DNA from 3 places in the Eubacterium sp. AM46-8 genome. Region 3 is predicted to be linked to each of the others. Evidence: predicted binding sites of a transcription regulator. Region 3 holds the regulator's gene; each other region holds the start of a gene.
The links. The regulator HrcA, encoded in region 3, represses chaperone genes, less so after heat shock. The targets are predictions, from matches to a motif close to TGTTAGCACTCNNNNNNNNNGAGTGCTAACA.
Positions count from the first base shown of each region.

Region 1: the regulator HrcA is predicted to act here: its motif matches at 5,365-5,395, upstream of clpB (ATP-dependent chaperone ClpB).
Region 2: the regulator HrcA is predicted to act here: its motif matches at 4,047-4,077, upstream of DW963_RS10370 (co-chaperone GroES).

Region 1 is NZ_QSEU01000001.1:200,623-207,483, forward strand. Features, by position in the region: partial or broken gene ppdK (pyruvate, phosphate dikinase) at 1-2,147, opposite strand, end outside; gene DW963_RS00990 (DUF4250 domain-containing protein) at 2,384-2,554, shown strand; gene clpB (ATP-dependent chaperone ClpB) at 2,675-5,278, opposite strand; gene DW963_RS01000 (hypothetical protein) at 5,531-6,472, shown strand; gene DW963_RS01005 (glycerate kinase type-2 family protein) at 6,664-6,861, opposite strand, start outside.
Region 2 is NZ_QSEU01000015.1:40,364-47,224, forward strand. Features, by position in the region: gene guaB (IMP dehydrogenase) at 1-1,250, opposite strand, end outside; gene DW963_RS10360 (DUF6106 family protein) at 1,410-1,916, opposite strand; gene groL (chaperonin GroEL) at 1,997-3,622, opposite strand; gene DW963_RS10370 (co-chaperone GroES) at 3,694-3,981, opposite strand; gene DW963_RS10375 (DNA-3-methyladenine glycosylase family protein) at 4,160-5,026, opposite strand; gene DW963_RS10380 (transglutaminase domain-containing protein) at 5,115-6,197, shown strand; gene DW963_RS10385 (DUF6062 family protein) at 6,257-6,861, opposite strand, start outside.
Region 3 is NZ_QSEU01000002.1:177,162-184,022, forward strand. Features, by position in the region: gene DW963_RS02245 (LeuD/DmdB family oxidoreductase small subunit) at 1-42, shown strand, start outside; gene DW963_RS02250 (3-isopropylmalate dehydratase large subunit) at 63-1,304, shown strand; gene thrC (threonine synthase) at 1,427-2,914, shown strand; gene hrcA (heat-inducible transcriptional repressor HrcA) at 3,134-4,228, shown strand; gene grpE (nucleotide exchange factor GrpE) at 4,240-4,884, shown strand; gene dnaK (molecular chaperone DnaK) at 4,952-6,838, shown strand.

The DNA.
Region 1 (6,861 bases), on a different contig from region 3:
CTTTAATTCCTTAACCTCACAGATAAGCGGAATCATAATCTCAGGCTTAACATTCCAGTCTGGATGTGCCTTCTTAACATTGATTGCAGCTCTGATAACAGCTCTTGTCTGCATCTTGGCAATCTCTGGATATGTTACTGCAAGACGGCATCCTCTGTGTCCCATCATTGGATTGAACTCATGAAGACTTGCAATAATATTCTTAATAGTCTCTACTGACTTGCCCTGTGATTCAGCTAACTTCTTAATATCTTCTTCCTCTGTAGGAACAAATTCATGAAGAGGTGGATCAAGGAATCTGATAGTTACAGGATTACCTTCAAGTGCCTCATAAAGTGCTTCGAAATCTCCCTGCTGATATGGCAGAATCTTATCCAGTGCTGCTTCTCTTTCTTCTACAGTATCAGAACATATCATCTCTCTGAATGCTGCAATTCTGTCCTCTTCGAAGACATATGTTCAGTACGGCAAAGTCCGATACCTTCTGCTCCAAGTTCTCTTGCTTTCCTGGCATCCTTAGGAGTATCTGCATTAGTACGAACCTTTAACTTTCTGTACTTATCAGCCCACTCCATAACTCTTCCAAACTCTCCTGCAATCTTGGCATCAACCGTAGGAATCTGCCCATCATATATGTTGCCTGTTGTACCATCAATAGATATATAATCTCCTTCATGGTATTCCTTGCCTGCAAGTGTGAACTTCTTATTAGCTTCATCCATTGCAATATCACCACAGCCAGATACACAGCAGGTTCCCATACCTCTTGCAACAACCGCTGCATGGCTTGTCATACCTCCTCTTACAGTAAGAATACCCTGTGAAGCCTTCATACCTGTAATATCTTCTGGCGATGTCTCAAGTCTTACAAGAACAACCTTCTCGCCTCTTGCATTCCACTCTTCTGCGTCTTCTGCTGAGAAAACAATCTTACCACATGCAGCGCCAGGAGATGCTCCAAGACCTCTTCCTGCTGGAGTTGCAGCCTTAAGTGCAGCTGCATCAAACTGTGGATGAAGAAGTGTATCAAGATTACGAGGATCAATCATTGCAACTGCTTCCTTCTCTGTTCTCATTCCCTCATCTACAAGGTCACATGCAATCTTTAATGCTGCCTGTGCTGTTCTCTTACCATTACGTGTCTGTAACATGAACAGCTTACCATGCTCTACTGTAAATTCCATGTCCTGCATATCTCTGTAATGTTCCTCCAGAGTTGCACACACATTCTTAAACTGTTCAAATGCTTCTGGGAACTTCTCACTCATTTCCTGAATATGCATTGGAGTTCTTACGCCGGCAACAACATCTTCACCCTGTGCGTTAGTAAGGAACTCTCCAAAAAGTCCTTTAGCACCAGTTGCAGGATCTCTTGTAAATGCAACACCAGTTCCACAGTCATCCCCCATATTACCAAATGCCATAGACTGTACATTAACTGCTGTTCCCCAAGAATAAGGAATATCATTATCTCTTCTGTATACATTAGCTCTTGGGTTGTCCCATGAACGGAATACAGCTTTAATAGCTCCGTATAACTGTTCCTTAGGATCATCTGGGAAATCCTTGCCAATCTTAGACTTATATTCAGCCTTAAACTGTGTTGCAAGCTCCTTAAGATCATCCGCTGTAAGCTCTACATCAAGCTTAACCCCTCTCTCATCCTTCATCTTGTCAATAAGCTCTTCAAAATACTTCTTACCAACTTCCATAACTACATCTGAATACATCTGAATGAATCTTCTGTAGCAGTCCCATGCCCATCTTGGATTGCCAGACTTCTGTGCAATAACATTAACAACAGCCTCATTAAGTCCAAGATTAAGAATAGTATCCATCATTCCTGGCATTGAAGCTCTGGCTCCAGAACGAACAGAAACTAAAAGTGGATTCTCCATATCTCCAAACTTCTTTCCTGTAATCTGTTCCATCTTCTCGATATGTTCGTTAATCTGTCCCATGATCTCATCATTGATCTCTCTACCATCCTCGTAATACTGGGTACAAGCTTCTGTTGTAATTGTGAATCCCTGTGGTACAGGAAGACCGATATTAGTCATCTCTGCCAAGTTAGCGCCTTTACCTCCGAGAAGCTCTCGCATATCTGCGTTACCCTCTGTGAATAAATACACCCATTTCTTACCCATAACAAAACCTCCATAGTTTAATATTCAGTTATTCAAGTAGTCCATTTTCTTTAGGTTGTTAAAATTATAACATAGTAATCATTTTAGTGCAACCACAAATGTACTAAAATTAATACAATTTTATATACAAGCCTTACATTTACAGAATATGCTTAATATGGGAAAATATTCATGCTGTACTAAATAGTACAACAATAGAACCATCACTGAAAACACAATATAAGGAGGATTTTTCTATGCCTAAAGACCCTGTTATGCTTTTAAGCTTTGTCAATACACAACTTCGAGACAATTACAATACATTAGAGGAACTGTGCAAATCTTATATGGTTTCAGAAAAAGAGATAACTGATAAGTTAAAGACAATTAATTATGAGTATAATACTGAAAAGAATCAGTTTATCTAGTTCTGTATAAATATGTCTTAATCTGATTAAAATAGATTGACAGCACTTCATAAATCAGCAAAAGCCTACTAAACTTGCATTACGCAATAGTTTAGTAGGCTTTTATTTCAATATCAGGCTTTATCCCTGAACAGCCCTCGCAGCGGCTCTGGCTGTCAGCTTTCCATCTACAAGGTCAATAACAATATCATCACCTGTATTGATATTGCCTGCAAGTATTAACTTGGCAGCCAGTGTCTCAACTGTCTTCTGAACATATCTCTTAAGCGGTCTTGCACCATACATTGGGTCAAATCCGTTCTCAACTATGAAATCCTTGGCTGCATCTGTAAGAACAATCTCAAGTTCCTTATCTGCAAGTCTCTTGTTAACATCTGCAACAAGAAGATTGATAATATTGCTGATATTATCCTTAGTAAGAGGCTTGAACATAATTATCTCATCAAGACGGTTAAGGAATTCAGGTCTGAAATGATTCTTTAAATCACCCATAACTGCTTCCTCTGCCTCTGGCTTGATTGAGCCATCAGGATTAATGCCTTCAAGCAGATACGAAGAACCAATGTTACTTGTCATTATGATTATAGTGTTCTTGAAATCCACAGTTCTTCCCTGTGAATCAGTGATACGACCATCATCAAGTACCTGTAAGAGGACATTAAATACATCTGGATGTGCCTTCTCAACTTCATCAAAAAGAACAACTGAATATGGTTTTCTTCTTACAGCTTCTGTAAGCTGTCCACCCTCATCATAACCTACATATCCTGGAGGCGCTCCGATAAGTCTGGATACTGAATACTTCTCCATGTACTCGGACATATCAAGTCTTACAATATTAGATTCATCATCAAACAGACTCTCAGCCAGTGCCTTTGCAAGCTCTGTCTTACCTACACCTGTAGGTCCTAAGAACAGGAATGAACCAATCGGCTTAGTCGGGTCTTTAATACCAGCCTTAGACCTTATGATTGCCTCTGTTACCTTAGTAACACCTTCATCCTGTCCTATAACTCTCTTGTGAAGCTGTTCATCAAGATTAAGAGTTTTCTGTCTCTCAGACTCACTTAACTTGCTAACCGGAATACCAGTCCATCTTGATATAATCTTAGCAATCTCTTCCTCTGTAACACTTTCATGAACAAGGCTCATATCTCTGTTACTTGACTTCTTTTCAGCTTCTTCCAAAGCCTTCTGTGCCTGTGGAAGCTTACCATACTGAAGCTCTGCTGCCTTATTAAGATCATATTCTCTCTTAGCCTGTGCTATCTGGGTATTAATCTTGTCAATCTCTTCCTTTAACTTGCTTACCTGATCAACAGAAGATTTCTCGCTGTCCCATTTAGCTTTCTGGATATTGAAATCAGACCTTAATTCAGACAATTCCTTCTGTAATGCGTCAAGTCTTTCCTTACTAAGATTATCAGTCTCTTTCTTAAGGGCAGCCTCCTCAATCTCAAGCTGCATAATCTTTCTTCTCTTCTCATCAAGTTCTGCAGGCATTGAATCAAGTTCAGTCTTAATCATTGCACATGCTTCATCTACAAGGTCAATAGCCTTATCTGGTAGAAATCTGTCTGAAATGTATCTGTCTGACAAAGTAGCTGCACTTACAAGTGCACCATCCGTAATCTTAACTCCATGGAACACTTCGTATCTGTCCTTAAGACCTCGAAGAATTGAAATAGTATCCTCAACTGTAGGTTCATCAACCATAACTGGCTGGAATCGTCTTTCAAGTGCCGGATCTTTCTCGATATACTCTCTGTGCTCATCAAGAGTTGTAGCACCTATACAATGAAGTTCACCACGGGCAAGCATTGGCTTTAACATATTACCTGCGTCCATAGCACCCTCTGTCTTACCTGCACCGACAATAGTGTGAATTTCATCAATAAATAGAATTATCTGACCTTCAGACTTCTTAACCTCATCAAGTACAGCCTTAAGTCTTTCTTCGAACTCACCACGATACTTTGCACCTGCAACAAGCGCGCCCATATCCAGTGCAAAAAGCTTCTTATCCTTTAAGCCTTCTGGAACATCACCTCTCACGATTCTCTGTGCAAGTCCTTCAACAACTGCTGTTTTACCAACACCAGGCTCACCGATAAGAACCGGATTGTTCTTAGTCTTACGGGAAAGGATTCTTATTACATTTCTTATTTCATTATCTCTACCGATAACCGGATCAAGCTTTCCGTCCTTAGCTCTTTCTACAAGGTCAGTAGCATATTTGCTAAGAGTATCATAAGTTGCCTCTGGATTATCCGAGGTAACACTCTGGTTGCCTCTTACTGTCGCAAGGGCTGACAGGAATGATTCCCTGTTAATTCCATATGTCTTAAAAAGCTGCTTGATACCCTTGTTAGGTGCTGCAATCATTGCAAGCATAAGGTGTTCAACAGAAACATATGCATCACCCATTCTCTTTGCTTCATCTTCTGCATTTACTAAAACCTTATTAAGATCATTGCTTACATAAAGCTGTACATTTCCTGAAACCTTATTCTTCTGGCTAAGCAGAGTCTCAATATTCTTAATAAATGTGTCCTTATCAATTCCCATCTTCTCTATCAGGCTCGCGATAAGACTATCTTCTATAGTTAAGAGACTGTACAGAAAATGTTCCTGATCAATCTCCTGATTACCATAATCGTAGGCAATCTTCTCGCACTGGTTAACAGCCTCAATAGACTTCTGTGTAAATTTATTAATGTTCATACGATTACCTCCTTCTGCTACAATGAAATCTTAACTTCACTGTTTAACTATTGTTTTCCTCTTACAATTGATGTTATACATCTCATTGTTAGCACTGTCAAGAGGTGAGTGCTAATGAATTTATTAAAAAAATATAAAGCCTTGGCTCGACCCTTTTTACTGTTGCTTCTTCTGTACTTATGTGCTATACATTGACATTATCAACACCTTAAGATACACTTTCCTATAAAATAATGAATGGAGTATATAACGATGAAAAAAATATATGAAATTATAATTACTATAGCAGTGTGTGCTCTCTGTGTCTGCTCGTTTTTCGCAGTCAGAAGCCAGAGACAGAATCAGAACGAGCTAAATAATCTTGAAAAAGAAGCTGCTCCATATCAGGATGAAATCAACGACATATACGCCGAGCTTCAGTCAAGAAAGCAGAAGCTTGGCAGCCCAGATAACTCCAATGCAGGTGCTACTCTTGCATTCGTTCCTGCTTCTGCCAATGATATTGATACAATCAGAGAACTGATGACCGGTTATAATTTCACGCCAACAATAATTGCTGACTGTTCTATCGACAGCAAAGAGCTGGACTCTATAATAAGAAAATCACAGAATAACAATTACGACATTCTGCTTTCAGGCATGACCTTTGATGATGATGTCCTTGCATCTGCAATAAAAGTCCGCAATAATCTTACTAAGAATAATTATAATCTTAAAGAAACATTTTTCTTAAGACATACATATGATACAGATGAAGCCCGTAAATCATTACTTGATAATGATTACAGCCATCTTGTCTGCTATAACGAAACATTTGCATCAGGAACTGCTTCTAATGGAATGTTATACATTTCCTACAGCTTTATCCGTTCGTCAAATGCTTTTACCAATCTGATTAATCAGGCTATTTCAACTAATAATGATGCCGTAATGATATTTGATTTTGCAGATATGCAGGATGGAACTATTAATGATTCTACTATAACAGGCTTTCTTGAAGAACTAAGCAGTAAGATCAGCGAAGGCTCTATTAATTCATATACTCTTTCACAGGCATTTGAAGCACTCGAGAATGAAGAAACTCTCTCTCAGATTGCCAATGATGAATATGAACAGTATAAAGCAGAGCAGGAATCAAGAATAGCGGAGCTTGAATCCAAAGTTCATGAAATATACGGTTCTCGAAAGAAATAATCCATACAGGCTGAATAATGTTTTGCACAAAAAGGGGCTGTCGCTTTGTTTAATATTAATTTTTAAGATTATAATATTAAAGTCAGGTTTAGGTGCAACCATCATTACACAAATTCATACATTTTAAAAATATTTTTCCAAAAAAATAGTACCACTGGGATTGTTTTTCACAGTAGTACTATTTTAATATATTATCCTATAAGAAGCACAGAAACATCATTAACATTTGTTCCCGTAGGACCTGTTATAATAAGCCCCTCTGTTAGTTTCAATGCATTATAAGCATCATTATTCTTAAGCACTTCAAATATATCTATTCCTTTATTCTTTAAGACTCCTGCTGTATCACCATCGCTATATCCACCTGCCGCATCCGTAGGTCCGTCTGT
Region 2 (6,861 bases), on a different contig from region 3:
CGTCCTTCAACACCCTCAGGAACAAGCTTCTTGGCACCAGTCTGGAAATATCTGTCCTTGCTTCCGTTCTCCATGGCAGCGATAGAACCCATTCCTCTGTATACCTTGTACTTTCTTCCCTGGAATAACTCGAATGTACCAGGAGCCTCATCACAACCTGCAAGAAGGCTTCCTAACATGCAGACATTACCACCTGCTGCGATAGCCTTAACGATATCTCCTGAATACTTGATACCACCATCAGCAATTACAGGAATACCATACTTCTTAGCCTCTGCGTAAGCGTCCATAACGGCTGTAACCTGTGGTACACCAATACCTGCAACAACTCTTGTTGTACAGATAGAACCAGGTCCGATACCAACCTTAACAGCATCTACACCAGCCTCACAAAGAGCCTTTGCAGCTGCACCTGTTGCAATATTACCGGCAATAACCTGAAGATCAGGGAATGCTGACTTAATCTCTTTAAGAGTTGTAATAATATTCTTAGAATGACCATGAGCTGAATCAATTACAATACAGTCAACACTTGAATTAACAAGTGCCTGGACTCTGTCCATAACATTAGCTGTGATACCAACAGCAGCACCTGCTAAAAGTCTGCCCTGTGAATCATGTGCTGAAGACGGATACTTAACGCTCTTCTCGATATCCTTAATTGTAATAAGTCCTCTTAATTTATAATCATCATCAACGATAGGAAGCTTCTCTTTTCTTGCCTTACCTAATATCTTCTTAGCCTCTTCAAGAGTAGTTCCAACAGGAGCAGTGATAAGATTCTCGCTTGTCATGCACTCCTTGATTGGTCTTTCAAAATGCTCCTCAAACTTAAGGTCTCTGTTAGTAATGATACCAACAAGCTTGCCATTATCATCTGTGATAGGTACTCCGGAGATTCTGAACTTACCCATAAGGTCATTAGCTTCCTGTAATGTATTATCTGGATGTAAGAAAAATGGGTCTGTGATAACACCATTCTCTGAACGCTTAACCTTGTCTACTTCTTCTGCCTGAGCTTCTACTGACATATTCTTATGAATAATACCAATACCGCCCTGTCTAGCCATTGCGATTGCCATTCTGTGTTCTGTAACTGTGTCCATACCTGCACTCATTAAAGGAATGTTAAGTTTAATATTCTTAGTGAGCTGTGTTGAGAGGTCAATCATATTAGGTGTTACTTCTGAATACTGTGGAACTAAAAGTACGTCGTCAAATGTAATGCCTTCACCAATAATTTTACCCATTTTGCTAAAATCCTCGCTTTCTGTTGTGTTTTAATATATAGAAAAAATCCGAATAAATAAATTAATCCGGATGTTTCTACGAGTCTCTGACATCTTAGTCAGTTTATAAATATGTTACAAGAGAATATAACAAAACTGCCGCTAAAAGTCAAACATTTTTTATAAATGTGCAACCCCATTACCAACAGCACTTACTATTGCTTCTTTCATTGAATCATCAGGAAGCATAAACAGTCTTATCATCTCATTGCTGTCATTGTCATATGTGTATATTACAATATCATCAGGGTCATCTACTCCTGATGAACAATTGTATGTCCTTAACTGCTGTCTCGCCTTACCCAAAGCTTCCTGACTGTTTACTTTCGCAACCAGAGTTGCTCTTGTAAGGTCAAAACTTCCCACATTCTTTCTCATAGACTTAGCCATAATCTTATCTATAGTGAGATTTCCGTTAACATATGAATATTCATATTCAGCGTTATAATATTCAAATACAAATACCGTAAAGAATATAAATACAACAAGAACTATTACACCCAGCCATCCTGTCTGCACAATTGTTGTCGCTGCAAGCAGACATGCAATCACAAGTATTATTCTGTAAAAAATTGAAATCTTAGGAGCGGTAACTTTAACAATCTGCTCTACTGTTCCTTCTATCATAATTCAATAACCTTTCTTTAAAGCAATTTGCCCGGCGGGAAATTACCCACCGGGCTGTAAGTTTTAATTATTCTGTGGAATTACATCATTCCGCCCATGCCTGCACCACCTGCTGGCATAGCTGGAGCATCTTCCTTAATATTAGCAACAACTGATTCTGTTGTAAGAAGTGTTGAAGCAACGCTTGTAGCATTCTGTAATGCACTTCTTGTAACCTTAGCCGGGTCAAGGATACCAGCATCTATCATGTTGACATACTCTTCCTTGTATGCATCAAATCCTGTACCAACTTCAGACTCTCTTACCTTATTGATGATAACAGCACCTTCAAGACCAGCATTGTATGCAATGTGAAATAATGGAGCTTCAAGTGCTTTTAAGATAATCTGGGCACCAATCTTCTCATCCCCACTGAGTGTCTTAACAAGCTCTGCAACCTTCTTAGAAGCATGGATATAAGCAGAACCACCACCTGATACTACACCTTCTTCAACAGCAGCTCTTGTTGCATTAAGAGCATCTTCCATACGAAGCTTAGCTTCCTTCATCTCTGTCTCTGTTGCAGCACCAACTCTGATAACAGCTACGCCACCAGCAAGCTTTGCAAGTCTTTCCTGTAACTTCTCTTTATCAAATTCAGAAGTTGTCTCCTCAAGCTGTGCCTTAATCTGTGCAACTCTTGCATCAATATCTTCCTTAGCGCCTTCGCCATCAACGATAACTGTGTTCTCTTTCTGAACCTTAACAGACTTAGCTCTACCAAGCATATCCATTGTTGTATCCTTAAGCTCAAGTCCAAGTTCCTCAGAAATAACCTGACCACCTGTAAGGATTGCGATATCCTTAAGCATCTCTTTTCTTCTGTCACCATATCCAGGAGCCTTGACAGCTACAACATTAAATGTTCCTCTTAACTTATTAACGATAAGTGTTGTAAGAGCCTCACCTTCAACATCCTCTGCGATGATAAGGAGCTTAGAACCGCTCTGAACGATCTGCTCAAGAACTGGTAAAATTTCCTGAATATTAGAAATCTTCTTGTCTGTAATAAGGATATATGGATTATCAAGAACTGCTTCCATCTTATCCATATCTGTAGCCATATATGCTGAAATATATCCTCTGTCGAACTGCATACCTTCTACAAGATCAAGCTCTGTCTTCATTGTCTTAGATTCCTCGATTGTGATAACACCATCGTTAGAAACCTTCTCCATAGCATCAGCTACCATCTGTCCAACTTCTTCATCTCCTGCTGAAATAGCCGCAACCTTAGCAATCTGATCCTTGCCTGTTACCTTCTCGCTCATATGTGCGATAGCGTCAACAGCACAATCAGTAGCCTTCTTCATTCCCTTTCGTAATACAATTGGGTTAGCGCCTGCTGCAAGATTCTTCATACCTTCATTAATCATAGCCTGTGCAAGAACAGTAGCTGTTGTTGTACCATCACCTGCAACATCATTAGTCTTAGCTGCTACTTCCTTAACAAGCTGTGCACCCATATTCTCAAATGCATCTTCAAGTTCGATATCCTTAGCAATAGTAACACCATCGTTAGTGATAAGTGGCGCACCATATGACTTATCAAGAACAACGTTACGTCCCTTAGGTCCGATTGTTACTCTTACTGTATTAGCTAACTTATTAACGCCTTCCTCTAAAGCCTTTCTAGCTTCAATTCCATATTTAATTTCCTTTGCCATAATAATAGCCTCCTAAATAAATATACTTCTTATATGTTCAAACCGCCCTCATCTGTAACTGACTTTGTCAATTATTCAATGATAGCAAGAATATCAGACTGCTTTACAATGATAAGATTCTCATCTTCATCAAGCTTAACTTCTGTTCCAGAATACTTAGAATAGATAACTTTATCACCAGGCTTAACCTGCATAACAACTTCCTTACCATCAACAACACCGCCAGGTCCTACAGCAATAACCTCTGCCTGCTGTGGCTTCTCCTTAGCCTGTCCAGGAAGGACGATTCCTGATTTAGTAGTCTCCTCTGCAACTAATGCTTTAATAACAACTCTGTCTCCTAATGGTACTAATTTCATTATATATTCCTCCATTCCGCTGTCTTCACATGAGAGTGAACCCTTCATGGCAGCATTCATATCTCTGTTAGCACTCATTCTTTCCGAGTGCTAACCACTGCACATAATGTAACACTTCATACTTTTATTTGTCAACAACTAATTCAAATATATTATACTTTTTAGATTTTATTAATAATTATTTCTTTATACCCATTTTTATAGTTTTTCCGTAATAGAACAGATACTGCTGTGCGAAACCGCCAAGGCCGCCAAACCGCTCCTTTGCAAATGCAGAAATCTTATCCTTAGGGGTATCCTCACCGTCAAAATACATTGTCTCCATTATTCTCTTAATCCACACATCAACAGGAAATGCTTCTTTCTTTCCAAGTCCGAAAAGACTTACGCAGTTGGCAACCTTCTCGCCAACGCCTTTTATTGTCATAAGCTCCTTAATACATGAGTCATACTCCATGTTCTTAAGTTCATTCTCATCAAACTGTCCTGCCATGTTTCTTCTTATTGCATCCATAATATAAGGTGCGCGGAATCCTGTCTTTAACTCTTTAAAATCTTCTTCACTCGCATTGGTAAGCTGTTCAAGCGTTGGAAATGTATACATATCTACTCCGCCATATGTCCCCTTATATGAACCAAACTTAGCAGATATATCAGCTACAATCTTCTTAATATGAGGTATCTGCTTATTCTGCGATATAATAAACGATATAAGAGTTTCAAAAAAATCCTGATTAAGAATTCTCACACCCCACATACTTTCAATTGCATCCTTTAACTTATCATCCTTTTCCAGCAGTTTATTCTTAATTTCCGAATAATCCCTGTCCATGTCAAAATAATCTTTCCATACATTTACATATTCATCCTCTTCCGTGTCATAGAATGTAACTGTATCCGCCTGCTGCGAAACATGCAGCAAACGTCCCTTTGCTGTCAGTACATAATCATTCTCATCAAGCTTTACAAAATGAAAACACTGACCACATTCCAATGTCTGAGCCAGGTCGAAATCACATATATTTTTTAATTTATAATCCGACATAAAATTCCTCCATAAATATGCTTTACATTTGCAATTATCTCGTTATACAATCGTATATGATTATAACAGAATTTTCAGGAGACCACACATGAAACACATAAAATATTGGGCGTCTCTTTTAACCGGAGTCGTAATTCTTGCATCCCTGTATGGCTGCACATTACCGTTTACGAATGATAACAGCTCTGACAGTTCTACAGAGATTTCATATACAGCATTTGATAATAAAGCAACTGACACAGAAGATATTATTAATTTCATTATAGAAGCTATGTCGGATAACCAGACTTCATGTAATATATTTGTTCCCGACTCTGACCTTATAGATGCCAATGAATGGCTGACAAGAATAAGCGGAATTGAGCAGATAAAATGTGAATACCGCAGAATTAAAGATGGTTATAACCTTGTTGTAACATTTGAATGCTGGGATAATTATGCAATTATTAAAGCTTTTAATTCAGGAAACACTTCTCAGTTAAACAGCCGTCAGGTTGAACTCTATAACAAATACATAGAAGTTCTTGCCAAAGTAACCTCCCCTGCCAGGAGCGATTATGAAAATGAACTGGCAATCCACGACTATCTTGTATCACATATAACATACATTGATAATGGTGGTTCGACATTCAACGCATACGATGCCATGATTAACGGAAAGGCTGTCTGCAGCGGTTATACAGAAAGTTTCAAAACATTTATGGATATGTTAGGAATCGAGAATTACACTATTTCAGGAAAAGCCGGTAACGACCAGCATATATGGAATGTCGTAAAAATTAACGGCGACTGGTATCAGGTAGATGTAACATGGGATGATCCTGTTGGCGGTTCACCGGAATATATTGACCACAGCTATTTCAATATATCTGATTCAGATATGGCAATCGACCATACCTGGACGTCTGATATCAACGATGCCAATCCTGCCAATGGATATATATATACATATCCTGTTCAGGCAAAGCTTCATTCTGTCGGAACACAGTATGACCTTGACAGATATATACTACGCTGCATCAAAAGCCGCTCAGACCACATTGAGTTCACAACTATATCAGACCTTGATTTAAAATCAGCCGTATCTAATGCGGGTGTCCAGCTATCTTATTCATACAAAGCTACCGAGCGAACAGGTTATACACTGTATTCTGTTACTTTTACGTATTAAGGCACATTTATAATGCAAGAAAGAAGCCCCACAGTCTTACTTGAGCTGTGGGGCCTTTATTATCTTATATTCTTCTTTCCAGGTTCATCCGCTATATACGAACCGTCCTTTATCATGGCTCTGACAAGAGAATCCTTTGCATTCTTCCATGGCTCATCAATATACTTGTGGTCGAACTTATTAATAAACCACTCTACATCATCCCTTACCCGCTTCATATTTTCTATATAGAGACTGTTAGTCGTCTTTATGAACTCATCTAACATATCACCCTTTAAAGAATTAGCTGCACGCTCAATAAGAATTCCATAATGTTTGGTACAGAAGCCTTTACTTTCGCTATATTTCTGTCTGAACTCAGCATCATGCTTATACATGTGAAATATAGTATCGAGATATCTTTCAAATGTATCCTCAATCCTCTCGCATACAAAGCAGGTGCTTTCAAGCTGCTCGGTATATGCAGTCACCGCTGGCTTATCAGCCTTCTTAAACATTGACTTTCCTGCAACCTTACCATCTTGCAGACTTTCAATATCATTAATCACCCTGTCAAGATGTGTCTTCATGACAAGTGCAAAGCCTAGTCTGTTCTCACAGTCATACACTTTCTTAAGATGCTTCTGACAGAAACCCTTCTTGTCTGTCATGGCTCTTATATCAT
Region 3 (6,861 bases):
GGACTTGTTAAGGCAATGAGAAAGCTTAACGGTCTTGACTAAGACAGGGAGAGGTAAGAATAATGGGACATACAATTATTGAGAAGATTATTGGAAAGAATATTGGCAGGGAAGTAAAGCCGGGAGATATCGTAACTGTTAATGTTGACAGAGTAATGATTCATGATATTTTCATTCCATTTGTTAAAGAGAAATTCGAGGAAATGGGATTCACTAAGATATGGGACCCTGATAAGGCTGTTCTTATATATGACCATCTTGTTCCAGCAAGTCAGGTTGATGATACAAGACATTTCCGTATTGGTAATGAATTTGTGGAAAAATACGGAATGAAGAATATCCACCGTTCAGACGGAATCTGCCATCAGTTAATGACAGAGGCAGGTTATGTAAAGCCGGGAGATATCGCATTTGGTACAGACAGCCACACAACAACATACGGCTGTGTTGGTGCATTTTCATCAGGTATCGGATATACAGAGATGGCAAGTGTATTAGGAACAGGCAAAATGTGGGTTAAAGTTCCACAGACTATCAAGGTAACAGTTAATGGAAAGCTTCCTGAAAATGTGCGTTCAAAGGATATCATATTAAGACTTATCGGTGACCTTGGAGCAGATGGCGCAACTTATCAGGCACTTGAATTCACAGGTTCAACAATTGACGAGATGAGCGTTGCAAGCCGTATGACTATGTCTAACATGGCTATTGAAGCCGGTGCCAAATGTGCTCTTTTTACACCAGATGAAAAGACAGCAGAGTACTGTAATGTAGAACTTACAGATGAATTAAAGGATTTAAAGGGAGATGCGGATGCAGTATATGCAAGAGAGATTACATATAATGCAGAGGATTTAGTTCCGGTTCTTGCATGTCCTTCACAGGTAGATAACATCAAGCCTGTTACAGAGCTTGCCGGAACAGCAGTAGATCAGGTATTCATAGGTTCATGTACTAATGGAAGATTAGAGGATCTTCAGTGTGCAGCAGCTATTCTTAAAGGTAAGAAGGTTGCACCATTTGTCAAGTTAATAGTTACTCCTGCAAGCCGCAAGATATATAAAGAAGCTCTTGCAGACGGAACACTTGAGACACTTGTTGAAGCCGGAGCAATTGTTACACATCCAGGATGCGGATTATGCTGTGGACGAACAGGCGGAATTCTTACTGACGGAGAGGTAGTTGTTGCAACTAACAACAGAAACTTCCTTGGAAGAATGGGAACAAGCAAGGTTAAGATATTCCTTGCGTCTCCAGCTACAGCGGCAGCAAGTGCTATTGCTGGAAAGATCGTGGAGGCTTAAAAACAGACAGAATGTAATTTGTTATTATAAAGTATTGTTTTTGCACAGATGTCTGTTGTATAATATTAAAAGCCTACGACTTTTTCGCAGGCACACTATATTAATTATGAGGTGTATTAAAGATGAGTATGTTCTACAGAAGTACTAGAGACGACAGTGTTAAGGTTACTGCATCACAGGCTATATTAAAGGGGCTTGCAGCAGACGGAGGACTTTTTGTACCAGAGAGTATTCCATCATTAGATAAAAGCTTAGAAGAATTATCTAAGATGACTTATAAAGAAGTTGCTTATGAAGTTATGAAGCTTATGCTTGATGATTTCACAGAGGAAGAACTTAAGAGCTGTATAGACAGAGCTTATGATTCTAAGTTTGATACAGAAGAGATGACTCCGCTTGTTAAAGTTGAAGATGAGTATTTTCTTGAACTTTTCCACGGTGCTACAATAGCATTCAAGGATATGGCACTTTCTATCCTTCCACATCTTCTTACAACTTCTGCTAAGAAGAACAATGTTAAGAATGAAATTGTTATTCTTACAGCTACATCTGGAGATACAGGAAAGGCTGCTTTAGCTGGATTTGCTAATGTTCCGGGAACTAAGATTATTGTATTCTATCCTAAGAACGGTGTAAGCCCAATTCAGGAGAAGCAGATGGTTACACAGAAGGGCGACAATACATATGTAATTGGAATCAAAGGTAACTTTGATGATGCACAGACTGGTGTTAAGAACATTTTCTCTGATAAGGAATTAGAGAAGGTTATGAACGATGCCGGATTCCAGTTTTCATCAGCTAATTCAATCAATATAGGAAGACTTGTTCCACAGATTGTTTATTATGTATATGCATATGCCAAGTTATTAGCTAATGGCGAGATTAAGGATGGCGAGAAGATAAATGTAGTTGTTCCTACAGGTAACTTCGGTAATATCTTAGCTGCATTTTACGCTAAGAATATGGGACTTCCTATTAATAAGTTCATATGTGCATCTAATGAGAATAAGGTATTATATGACTTCTTTACAACAGGTGAGTATGACAGAAACAGAGAGTTCGTTCTTACAACCTCACCATCTATGGATATCCTTATCTCAAGCAACCTTGAGAGACTTATATACAGAATTGCTGGCAATAATGCAGCTAAGAATGCAGAATTTATGGCATCATTAAAGTCAGAAGGAAAGTACAAGATTACAGAAGAGATGAAGGCACAGTTAGCTGACTTCTATGGCAATTATGCTACAGAGGCAGAGGATGCTGCTACAATCAAGAAGATATATGAAGATTGTGGATACGTAATCGATACACATACATCAGTTGCTGCAACTGTATATGATAAGTACAGAAAAGAAACTGGTGATACAACTAAGACAGTTATTGCTTCAACAGCAAGTCCATATAAGTTTACAAGAAGCGTTATGAATGCTATTGATTCTAAGTATGATTCAATGGGAGATTTCGAGCTTGTAGACGAGCTTAGCAAGATAAGCAATGTCAAAGTTCCTAACGCAATTGAAGAAATCAGAACAGCACCAGTTCTTCATGATACTGTATGTGATTCTGACAAGATGTGTGATGAAGTAAAGAAGATTCTTGGAATCTAATATATATAAGAATTAATAGGGCTGTAGCTTTAATGGTTTTGAAACTGTTAGAGCTGCAGCTTTTTTGTGTTAATATCACTTTGTTTAAGAAGTTTATAAATTATTTATAGAAAAAAGAAATATTATTGTTGACATCACGAAAGGGTAGTGATATCTTAAATGTATCGATATTAGCACTCCAATCTAATGAGTGCTAACAAGATGAAAGGAGAGGATGCCATGGAGACGGATGGACGACTGGATGACCGTAAGGTTAAGATACTTAAAGCTGTTATTCAGAATTATCTTGATACCGGAGAACCGGTTGGCTCAAGAACGATTTCCAAGCTGACTGATTTACAGTTAAGTTCAGCAACTATAAGGAATGAGATGGCAGACTTAGAAGAGCTTGGCTACATTGTACAGCCACATACCTCTGCTGGAAGAATTCCAACTGATAAGGGTTACAGATTATATGTTGACGATTTAATGGCCCAGAAAGAGGAAGAGATATCCTTAAGAGAACAGCAGGTTGGTGATAAAGAGAAAGAACTTGATTCTATGAAGGATGCCTTATCAGAGAAGGTAGACAGAGTAGAGGAGCTTCTTCAGAATGTAGCAAAGGTTCTGGCGAATAATACTAATTATGCCACGATGATAACTACTCCTAAGGTAACTGGTAATAAGTTAAGATTTGTTCAGCTTTCACAGCTTGAACCGAATAAGCTTCTTGCTGTTATTGTTATGGAAGGTAATCTTATAAGGAACAAGGTTATAACTATCAGCGAGGATATTTCACCAGAGAATCTTCTGAAGCTTAATCTTCTTCTTAATACAACACTTACAGGTCTTACATTGCAGGAGATGCATCTGGGACTTATATCCAAGATGGAGAGTCAGGCAGGTGAGCATATAGGTATTGTTAAAGAAGTGTTAGATGCGATAGTTGAGACTATAAGTAAGGCTGACGACCTGAAGATATACACAAGCGGTGCAACTAACATATTCAAGTATCCGGAGCTTAGTGATTCCGGGAAAGCAAGTGAGCTTATATATGCTTTGGAGGAAAAGCAGGGCTTGTCTGGACTTGTTAATGACAAGGATGGTTCAGATGAGACTGAAGATGATAACCACGGCATTCAGGTATATATAGGAAATGAAACACCAGTTGAATCCATGAAGGACTGTAGTGTGGTAACAGCCACATATGAATTGCAGGATGGAATGAAGGGAACAATTGGTATTATTGGACCGAAGCGTATGGATTATGAAAAGGTTGTTGATACCTTAAAAGAGATGCAGACGCATTTGGATGATGTATTTAAGAAAACTTAGGAAAGGTTGGTATGGAAGTGTCAAAGGATGTAAAGAAAAAGAAATCAGAAGAGACAGTTCAGGATGAAGTAAAGAATCAGGAGACTGATGCTAAGAAAGAAGAAGCCTGCAACTGCGAATCAGAATGTAAGGCTGATGAAAGTCAGAATGCATGTGAAGCTGATGAATCAGACAAGGCCGAGGCACAGGATGAGAGCACTGAGAGCTCTAAGAAGAAGGATCCTAAGGATGCAGTTATAGAAGAACTTCAGGACAGAGTAAAGAGGCAGATGGCTGAGTTTGATAATTTCAGAAAGAGAACAGAAAAAGAGAAATCTACTATGTTCGAGATGGGAGCCTCAGATATCATTAAGAAGCTTTTACCTATTGTTGATAATTTCGACAGAGGATTTAAGAGTGTGACAGATGAGGAACTTGAAACTCCATTCGCTAAGGGAATGGATATGGTTCACAAGCAGCTTTTAAAGATGCTTGAGGATGCAGATGTTAAGCCTATTGAAGCTTTAGGCGGTGAGTTCAATCCAGATTTCCACAATGCAGTAATGCATGTTGATGATGATTCAGTTGGAGAGAACATCGTAGTTGAAGAGTTTGAGAAGGGCTACACATACAGAGACCAGGTTATAAGACACAGCATGGTCAAGGTTGCTAACTAGCGATAAGCCAGAAAGCATATGTAACACAAGGTATTAATCAATTTAATTATAGAAAGGACATTTTATCATGGGAAAGATTATTGGTATTGATTTAGGTACAACTAATTCTTGCGTAGCTGTAATGGAAGGTGGTAAGCCAGTTGTTATCGCTAACGCAGAAGGTTTAAGAACTACTCCTTCAGTAGTTGCATTTTCAAAGACAGGAGAGAGACTTGTAGGTGATCCTGCAAAGCGTCAGGCAGTTACTAATGCTGATAAGACAATCTCTTCTATCAAGAGACATATGGGTACAGATTACAAGGTTGAGATTGATGGAAAGAAATATACTCCACAGGAAATCTCAGCTATGATTTTACAGAAGTTAAAGTCAGATGCAGAGAATTATCTTGGTGAGAAGGTTTCAGAAGCTGTTATTACAGTTCCTGCTTACTTCAACGATGCACAGCGTCAGGCTACTAAGGATGCTGGTAAGATTGCAGGTCTTGATGTAAAGCGTATCATCAATGAGCCTACAGCAGCAGCTTTAGCTTATGGTCTTGATAATGAGCATGAGCAGAAGATTATGGTTTACGATTTAGGTGGTGGTACATTCGATGTATCTATTATCGAAATCGGTGATGGTGTAATTGAAGTTCTTGCTACAGCTGGTAATAACAAGCTTGGTGGTGATGATTTCGATAATGCTGTTACACAGTATATGTTAAATGATTTCAAGGCTAAGGAAGGTGTTGACCTTTCTAAGGATACAATGGCTCTTCAGAGACTTAAGGAAGCAGCTGAGAAGGCTAAGAAGGAACTTTCAAGCACAACTCAGACAGAAATCAACCTTCCTTATATCACAGCTACAGCTGAAGGACCAAAGCACTTTGAGATGACTCTTACAAGAGCTAAATTCGATGAATTAACACATGACCTTGTAGAAAAGACTGCAGAGCCAGTTAAGAATGCACTTTCAGATGCAGGTCTTACAGCTTCAGAGCTTTCAAAGGTATTATTAGTTGGTGGTTCTACAAGAATCCCTGCTGTACAGGATAAGGTTAAGTCATTAACAGGACATGAGCCAAGCAAGACTCTTAACCCAGATGAGTGCGTAGCTATCGGTGCTTCTATTCAGGGTGGTAAGTTAGCTGGTGATGCAGGTGCTGGTGATATCCTTCTTCTTGATGTAACACCACTTTCACTTTCAATCGAGACAATGGGTGGTATTGCTACAAGACTTATTGAGAGAAATACAACTATTCCTACAAAGAAGAGCCAGATTTTCTCTACAGCTGCTGATAACCAGACAGCCGTTGATATCAACGTTGTACAGGGTGAAAGACAGTTTGCCAGAGATAACAAGTCACTTGGACAGTTCAGACTTGATGGTATCCCTCCAGCAAGAAGAGGTGTTCCACAGATTGAAGTTACATTTGATATCGATGCCAATGGTATTGTAAATGTATCTGCTAAGGACCTTGGAACAGGTAAGGAACAGCACATCACAATTACTGCTGGTTCTAACATGTCTGATGAAGATATCGATAAGGCAGTTAAGGAAGCTGCTGAGTTCGAGGCTCAGGATAAGAAGCGTAAGGATGCTATTGATGCACGTAACGAAGCTGATTCAATGGTATTCCAGACACAGAAGGCTATGGATGAGGCAGGCGACAAGCTTGATGCTTCTGACAAGGCTGCAGTTGAGACTGACCTTAACGCATTAAAGGCACTTGTTGATGGTTCTGACCCAGAAAACATGACAGATGCACAGGTTGATGAAATCAAGGCTGCCAAGGAAAAACTTATGGAAAGCGCTCAGAAGCTTTTCGCTAAGTTATATGAGTCACAGCAGGCTGCTGGTGGTGCAGGCCCAGACATGGGAGCAGGTGCAGGTCCTGATATGGGAGCAGGTGCTTCTAATGGTTCAGCTCCATACGGTGATGATGTAGTTGATGGAGATTACAAAGAGGTTTAATTGTCAGTAATAACTGACTGGAA